One region of the Paenibacillus rhizovicinus genome, then DNA from elsewhere that is predicted to be linked to it. Evidence: predicted binding sites of a transcription regulator. Region 1 holds the regulator's gene; the other holds the start of a gene.

Region 1 (4,425 bases):
CGCTGCCAGCGACGCGCTCTCCCAGCTGAGCTAATTCCCCGTGCAAGATACTGGTATTTAATTCTTCATGAGTCACGTTTTTGAAAGGTGACGACAAGAAAGAGTATATCATGCTAACGCTAACTTGCACAAGCCTTTCCCACAAAATTTTAAAAAAATATTCAGAGGGACTGCCGTACGAAATTCGTATGGAATTCCATACGTCAGCCCTCCACTTTACGCTAATAGGACCATCACGTATTCAATCGAATTACTTGCCTTCGCTTTCCGCAATAATGTAGTCCACCAGCTCGTCCAGCGGAACCGTCGCGAGACAGATCGCCGTATCGGTGCAGCCATAGTAGATGTACAGCAAGCCGTCTTTCACCACGTTGGCCGTCGGGAAGACGACATTGGGAATGAACAGGCCGAATTTCTCGTAGTACGTTTCCGGCTCCATGATGAATCCCGGCGCACGCGCGACGATCTTCTCGGGATGCTCCAGATCCAGCAGCATGGCCCCGACGCGGTAGACATGATCCTCGCCCACGCCGTGATACAGCGTCAGCCAGCCTTTATCCGTCTTGATCGGCGGCGTCGAGCCTCCGATCTTCTTGTATTCCCAATCCGCCTCAGGCACGGCGAGCAGGATCGGAGCGTCCCAATCGATCAGGTTGTCCGAATACGAAATCCACATGGCCGGCTTCTCGGTGCCGTATGCTTCGCCGATGTATTCTTCCGGACGGCGGAGCAGCGCATATCTGCCGCCGATTTTCTCCGGGAACAGAATGTTGTCGCGGTCGTTAATCTCAAGAGGCGTCGTGTCGCAGAGGAACTCCCAGTTGATGAGATCTTTGGATGTTGCGATGGACGAGCGCGTGAGCCAGTCTTCCGGCTTGCCCCAGCCGTTCGGGTACTCCGGCTTGGCATTGTTCGGAATGCCGACCCCTGTCGGATAATAGCTCATGGAGCAAGGACGCAGCGCATAATTCATATAGAACGTATCGTCGATCTTCACGACGCGCGGGTCCTGGATGCTGCCGTACGGGAATCCAAACTGCTCGGGATGGATAACCGGCTTGTCCAGCACGTGACGAAAGTTAACGCCGTCCTCGCTCTCCAGCAGGCCGAAGAAGCACTGGAACGGATCCAAACTGCCTGCGGTACGCTCGATCATATAGAATTTATCGTTCTCGATAATGACGGCGGGATTGAACACGGTCGCTTTGCGCCAATCGTACAAGCCCGGCGTGACGATCGGATTTGATTCGCAACGGGTAATTTTCATGAATACGGCCAGCCTTTCCCTAGATGAAATGGTTGATTCGACAAGAATGAACAGAACGTACCTATTGTAATCGCTATCGGCGAAGGTTTAAAGAGTCGTGCGCAAATCGCTGTATTCATGACAACTATTGAAGACACCGCAACCACCCCCGCTGTCAGCCCATGCAAAAAAACCTGCCCGCCGCATGAATGCATGCAGCGAAACAGGTCATGGGGGATTGAAATCAAGACAACGTATCCTTCGACAGCAAGCTGTTCAGTTCTTTCATGAACATGTCGATGTCCTTGAATTGACGATATACCGATGCGAATCGGACGTAGGCCACTTCGTCTACGGGATACAGCTGGGACATGACGAGCTCGCCGATTTCGCGGCTCTCCACTTCCGCTTGAGCGGTCGTCCGCAATTCTTTCTCCGCTTCGGACACGATAATCTCGAGCTGATCGACCGATACCGGCCGCTTCTCGCAAGCACGGATCAATCCGCGCAAGATCTTGTCGCGGCTGAATTCTTCCCGGCTTCCGTCTTTCTTGATGACGATCAGCGGAGTTTCCTCGACCATCTCGAACGTGGTGAACCGCCGCGTGCATTTCTCGCATTCACGGCGGCGGCGTATCGATTTATTTTCGTTAGCGGGTCTGGAATCGAGCACTTTCGTCCCAGCATAGTCGCAATACGGGCATTTCATCGTCTAACTCCTCCGTCTAATCGCGATGCGAATTCAATCTTTTTTATTTTTTGCAAATTCCCAATCGTTACCTGTAATGAAAACGGCAATAACGCACATAATACAGTTACCAACCGCAAGGAGGTGAACGAACGAATGGCTAACAACAGCGGAAGCAGCAATCAACTCGTTGTTCCACAAGCTAGCGCTGCATTGGACCAAATGAAATATGAGGTTGCCCAAGAGCTTGGTATCTCTCTTCCACAAGATGGATACTACGGCAATATCACAACCAAAGATGCCGGTTCCATCGGGGGCAGCATCACTCGCAAATTGGTACAAATCGCAGAGCAATCTCTTGCAGGTCGTTAATCGAAGGGTTTAAACGCAAGCTTTGGCTGGTTGCCTATAACGGCAGCCGGTCAAAGCTTTTACGTTTCCTTACGATTTGCGAATGTCGGGGTAGAGCTTCATGTACTTATTATAATAATAAATAACCCGCTGTATATAGTGTCTTGTTTCCCCGAAAGGAACCTGATCAACCGATTCAAGCTGGCCGTCCCACGTTCCGTCGGAAAGCCATTCGTTTACCCTTCTCGGACCGGCGTTATAGGCCGCGATCACTTTATACATATTCCCCTCGAACTGTTCGTTCAATTCGTTCAGATACCAGGCCCCGACCTCGATTCCGGCTTCAGGCTGCTTCGAAACCGACTCTACCGTCACGTCCTTGAATCCGCCCTTCTTGATTGCCCAGCTTGCAGTATCCGGCATCAGCTGCATAATGCCGACCGCGCCGACGCTCGATACCGCCTCGGGTTTAAAATTCGATTCTACGCGTATGATGGCTGCGACCAGATGAGCGTCCAGCTCGTAGTTGTCCGCGCTTGCGGCAATCGCTTCGCGGTAATGCACGGGGTAGAGCCAGCGGCTCATCCATTCCGAGCGGACAAACAGCAGCGCAAGCATCGCCATAACCAAGATGAGTAATATTCGCCTGCGCGCCCGGTTTCTTCTCATGGCAGACCCTGCTCTTCCCAGAACCGGTCGACCTGCTGCTTCGTATCTTCCAACGTTCCGCTGTTGTCGATGACGAAATCCGCCAGGCTGCGCTTCTCTTCGATGTCCATTTGCAAGGCGATTCGCTGTTCTGCTTGTTCGAGCGCGAGTGCGTTTCGTGCCATCAGGCGCTGCGCCTGAATGTTTCTCGGCACATAGACGACCATCACCGCGTCGTACAGCTCGGCTTGTCCTGTTTCGTACAGCAGCGGTATATCCGCTATGATCAACTGCTTCGGATCTTCCGCTTCGTATGCGTGAATCTGCGCCCACATTCGGCTGCGAATGGCGGGATGCAGAATCGATTCCAATACCGTCAAACGCTCGCGGTTATCGAACACAAGCTTGCCGACTTCCGCCCGGTTCATCGTGCCGTCTTCATTCAAGACGGCTTGTCCGAACGCGGAGACGATCGCCGCCAACGCGGGCTCGCCGGGAAGCACTACTTCCCGGGCGGCCTGGTCGGCATCGACAAGCTTGGCGCCGCGGGCGACCAGCATCGCGGATACCGTGCTTTTACCGCAGGCGATCCCGCCGGTTAATCCAAGTTTCAAAGCATTCACCTCGTAAGCATCGCAATTCGCAAGCAAGGATGTCTAACCTGTGTTATTACTTATCCATGTCTTTGATTATATAGGTGAAGAATTCCGGCGTTCCGACCAACCGTAACGTTACATGAGCCGTATCAGGCCCATGACGATCAGCATGATGCCTGGCAGCACAGCCATCGCGCGCATGCCTTGCCACGCCGCGAACCGGAAACCGAGCCGCATGCCCGCCAGCAGGAACAATCCGCTCGTCGTACTGATGACTAACGCCGTCAGCAGCGGGTTGAAGCCGACCATCGCCGCACCGAGCCCCGCGCCGAAGCTGTCGAGGGACAGCGCGAAGCCCAATAGTATCGCTTCCGAGGACGAGATCACGCCCGACCGGTCCACGTCCGCGATTTGCGGCTTCCGCAGGATTTGGATGACGATGCCAAGCCGTTTCAGCTCCAGGTTGATGATCGTAGAAGCCGTCGCTCGCAGTTCGTCGTCAGCCGGCTCCGTGATCGCCGCAGCCGGTTCGGGCTGCTGCTCTTCCTCCGGCGAATCGGCGTTCGCGCGCCGACGCTGCCACCATTGGTAGATCGCGTACGTGCCGATCATCATCAGCAAGACTGCACCGATCCATTTGGCCGTCATCGGCGACATATAGCCCGACAATAACGAGCCGATCTGCATCGCCAGCCAAACGACGAGCCCCGAGCAGAAAGCGATGATGCCGATCGACAATACAGGAATGCGGATACGCCTTAGTCCGTAGGTAACGCCGACTCCGAATCCATCCAAGCTCACGGCAAAAGCAAGCAGCAGCAAGGAAAACGCATGAATGAGCACGTTGATGTCCCTCCCATGAAGACGATAATGCAAGTTCTGTGCATTCGCCTAGA
Region 2 (4,425 bases), 1.6 Mb from region 1:
CCAATATACAGGTTGGCAAATTCATCATCGAGCTGCACGAACCGGACGAGCATGAAAGCACGTTCCGCGAGTTCCTCGACAAGCATGGAAACGGCGTTCATCATCTGGGCTTCCAGGTCGGCGAGAAGCGCGACGCCGTTATCGGCGAGCTGGAGGAAATGGGCTATGTCATGCGAACGATCGGTTACTATCCCGGCAGCAGCTGGACGATCGTGGACAGCGAAGAAGATTTGGGCGTTAATTTGAATATCAAGCCAAGAGCTTAAGTGAAGGAGATACAGCGATGAAGCGATTAATTGAGCCGCGCAAGGCCGAAAGCAGAAACGTAACCAGCGTCCTGGAAACCGTTGACGTCATTAGCGGCGAACGCAGTACGCTGGCCGTATTCGATTATTTGATAGAGGCGCCCAATTGGACGAGCGACGGTAAACGGCTCATCTATAACAGCCAGGGCCGGCTGTACGGCTTCGACCTTGAAACGGGAGACAGCATCGTCATCGAATCGGGCTACGCCAATCAATGCAACAACGATCACGTGCTTTCGCCGGACAATTCGCGCGTGGCGGTCAGTCATCATACTTACGAGGACGGCGAGTCCCGCATCTATACGTTCCCTTTGCAGGGCGGCGAACCTACCCTCGTCACCCCGATGGCGCCAAGCTACTTGCACGGCTGGTCGCCGGACGGAAGTACGCTTGCGTATTGCGCGGAGCGTAACGGCGAATACGATATTTACACCATTCCGGTGAACGGCGGACTGGAAACCCAGCTGACGGACGCAGCCGGGCTTAACGACGGACCCGAATATTCTCCTGACGGCAAGCATATTTGGTTCAACTCGGTTCGGACAGGCCTGATGCAGGTGTGGCGGATGAATGCCGATGGCGGCGATCAGGTCCAAATGACAATCGACGAAAGCAATAATTGGTTCCCTCACGTATCCCCTGATGGCGAATCGGTAGCTTACATTGCTTATCGTAAGGATGATGTCGCTCCGGGAGATCATCCCCCGAATAAGCATGTCGAGATTCGGATCCTGTCCGCATCGGGCGGCAACAGCCGTACGCTTGTAGAACTGTTCGGCGGGCAGGGCACTTTAAACGTCAATTCCTGGTCACCGGACAATAAGCAGCTTGCTTTCGTAAGCTACAGGCTGAAGGATTAATCGAGGCCGGCTATCGGCTGCATACTTTCGTGAAGATGAGAGGAGAAACAACGTGGACAATACGATTCTAGGAACAACCTTCGTTTGCCAGATCGCAATGATCGTTCGTGACGTGGAGAAGGCTACCAACCGATTTGCCGAGCTGCTTGGCGTTCCTGCTCCAACGATCATTATGGCGAATGATGACGGCAGCGACACGGTGACCTATTTGGGGCAGCCTACGCAAGGAAGAGTAAGGCTCTCTTTCTTCCATATGGAGAATACAGTCATTGAGTTCATCGAACCGACGGAGGATCCGTCGACGTGGAAGGAATTCCTGGATACGAAAGGTCCCGGAGTCCATCATATTGCCTTCAAAGCGAAGAACCGCATGATGGAAACGGCGGCCAAGCTTGAAGCCTTCGGTTTCCCGCTCATTCAGAACGGCGATAAATACGCCTATGTGGAAAGTACGGATGATTTGGGCGTTATCCTCGAACTGCTCGATATCGACTAGGAACGATGCGATGGAGCGAATAGGTGCCGACTTACCCGCAGATGCTGATTGTCTGCGGGTTTTTGCGCGGTGTTGAATCCCATACAATATAATTCTACTAACGCAGCATCGTCCTGCAGCAATCGTGGCTGATGTTACCGAGATCAGGGGGATACTACTGTAAAGCCGCTCGGAAGCTTATTGATAACAGATAGGAGCTGGATGAGATGATCACGGGTGTCGGAGGCATATTTTGGCGAACGAAGAATCTGGACGAAATCAAGAAATGGTACGGCGAAGTATTGAAAGTCTAGACGAGACGATGAAGCCTCTTGAACGTCTTGGCGTGCCGCTGGCGAAACAACCGGAGAGCAGTGAATTTGGCGCGTTTATCTGGATAGAAGATCCGGATGGCCGCTTGATCGAGCTCTGGGAGAAATAACGGTACGGGAATGAAGTAACAAGGAACGATCGTGAAAACCAAGGCGATTCGGACGCGTAAAAATGAGCAAAATGCACGAACGGACAAGCTATAGAAAGAGAATAGGTGATGTAAGCGCGGAAAAGCGTAGAAATAGGTGAAACTCGGCATGTGTTACCCATATGTAGTGTAGTATACTTATAAGACACACAATATATAGTTTCCCGAACACATACAATAACAGGTGTGCACGCGATATAAGGGGACATGGGAGGCAGGACCAATCGGATGGCAATGACGCGGAAATTGGAAGGTCTCAGCGAGAAAATATTTTTGGACCGTTACGCTTGGAAGAATGCGGATACGAGCCAAACGGCGATCGGAGACATCGTTCTCGTCCTGACGAAGGACGATCCGAAATTCCCGGCCAAAGAAGTCGGCGAAGTCGTCGGCCGCAACGGTTCGGAAGTAACCGTAAGACTCAGAAGCGGGGATACGGTAACCACAAGCGTGGAGAAACTAACGCTTACGATCGAGAAGACGCCGGAAGAAATGTGGGACCGCCTGGCCGGTGCGATGGCGGGCGCCGAGAAAGGCGAAGACAAGCAGCAGACGTGGACCGAGCGTTTCCGTTACATTCTGGATGACTGGAAACTGGTCCCCGGCGGCCGGATTGCTGCCGGTGCCGGTGCAAGCGAAGAATTAACGTTGTTCAACTGCTACGTTATTCCTTCGCCTAAGGACAGCCGCGGCGGCATTATGACGACTTTAACGGAAATGACGGAGATCATGGCCCGCGGCGGCGGCGTTGGGATTAACTTGTCTTCGCTGCGTCCTCGCCGCGCGATCGTGGCTGGCGTTAACGGCTCTTCGAGCGGCGCGGTGTCCTGGGGCGGCCTGTTCAGCTACACGACCGGCTTGATCGAACAGGGCGGAAGCCGCAGAGGCGCGCTGATGCTCATGATCAACGACTGGCATCCGGATGTGGTCGATTTCATTACGGTGAAGCAGACCATGGGCCAAGTAACCAATGCGAACCTGTCGGTCTGCGTCAGCAACGGTTTCATGAAAGCTGTGAAGGAAGATCTGGACTGGGAGCTGGTGTTCCCGGATACGAAGGATCCGGAATACGATGAACTGTGGACGGGCGATCTTGACGCCTGGAAGAAGCTCGGTAAACGCGTCGTGCCTTACAAAACCGTTCGCGCGCGCGACGTATGGCATACGATTATTGAATCCGCATGGAAATCGGCCGAGCCTGGCGTCGTCTTCATGGAATACTACAATCAAATGTCGAACAGCTGGTATTTCAACCCGATCATCTGTACGAACCCATGCGGTGAGCAGGGGCTGCCGGGCTGGGGCGTCTGCAACCTGTCGGCTATTAATTTGTCCAAGTTCTATGATGAAGGTAAGCATGATGTGGATTGGGAAGAATTGGCGAAAGTAACGCGGTGGTCCGTACGTTTCCTCGACAACGTCATCGATACGACACCTTATCACTTTGAAGAGAACGAGAGGAACCAGAAGCTTGAGCGCCGCGTAGGTCTTGGAACGATGGGTCTCGCCGAACTGATGATCAAACTGCATATTCGTTACGGCAGCCCGGAATCGCTTCTGTTCCTCGATAAAATATATGGTTTCATGGCACGCGAAGCGTATCTTGCATCCTCGGAGATCGCCGAAGAGAAAGGCTCGTTCGAAGCCTTCGATGCGGAGAAATTCCTGCAAAGCGGCTTTATGAAGAACATGATCTCGGAGTTCCCGGAAGTCGGCGAAGCGGCGCTGGCCAAAGGCATTCGCAACGTGACCGTTATTACGCAGGCGCCTACGGGCAGCACGGGTACGATGGTGGGCACTTCGACGGGCATCGAGCCTTACTTTGCTTTCGAATATTTCAGACAAAGCCGGCTTGGCTTCGACAAGCAGCTTGTTCCTATTGCTCAATCCTGGAAGGATGCGCATCCGGGCGAAGAATTGCCCGATTACTTCGTAACGGCGATGGACTTGTCGGCGAAGGATCATATCCGCGCGCAAGCGGCGATCCAACGCTGGGTAGACAGCTCGATCTCGAAGACCGCGAACTGTCCAAGCGACTTTACGGTCGAAGAAACGAAAGAGCTGTATGAACTCGCATTCGACCTGGGCTGCAAAGGCGTAACGATTTACCGCGACGGCAGCCGCGATGTCCAGGTATTGTCGACGAAGAAGGATGACAAGCCGGATTCGGCTGTTGGAGAGGCATCTGTTGGAGAAGCCGCTGCCGGGGAAGCAGCCGCAACGGCTGAAGCGGTCAAAGAGGAAGGCAAGCTCAGCACGCTCAATGCGGCATTGAACACGAAAGTTTCGCCGCAGGCGGAGCAG

Evidence for each region. Region 1 encodes NrdR, which represses ribonucleotide reductase genes. Its sites were predicted from a motif close to AACACNATATATNGTGTT; they were not measured.
Region 2: GZH47_RS02055 (adenosylcobalamin-dependent ribonucleoside-diphosphate reductase) is a predicted target of NrdR. The motif match lies at 2,268-2,285, and genes of this name have one in related genera.

The regions. Positions count from the first base shown of each region.
Region 1 is NZ_CP048286.1:5,878,802-5,883,226, reverse strand. Features, by position in the region: tRNA gene GZH47_RS26200 (tRNA-Ala) at 1-40, opposite strand, end outside; gene GZH47_RS26195 (glycoside hydrolase family 130 protein) at 251-1,267, opposite strand; gene nrdR (transcriptional regulator NrdR) at 1,491-1,955, opposite strand; gene GZH47_RS26185 (alpha/beta-type small acid-soluble spore protein) at 2,091-2,306, shown strand; gene GZH47_RS26180 (lytic transglycosylase domain-containing protein) at 2,376-2,954, opposite strand; gene coaE (dephospho-CoA kinase) at 2,951-3,547, opposite strand; gene GZH47_RS26170 (MntP/YtaF family protein) at 3,665-4,372, opposite strand.
Region 2 is NZ_CP048286.1:453,229-457,653, reverse strand. Features, by position in the region: gene GZH47_RS02075 (VOC family protein) at 1-266, shown strand, start outside; gene GZH47_RS02070 (TolB family protein) at 284-1,165, shown strand; gene GZH47_RS02065 (VOC family protein) at 1,218-1,661, shown strand; partial or broken gene GZH47_RS02060 (hypothetical protein) at 1,868-2,082, shown strand; gene GZH47_RS02055 (adenosylcobalamin-dependent ribonucleoside-diphosphate reductase) at 2,350-4,425, shown strand, end outside.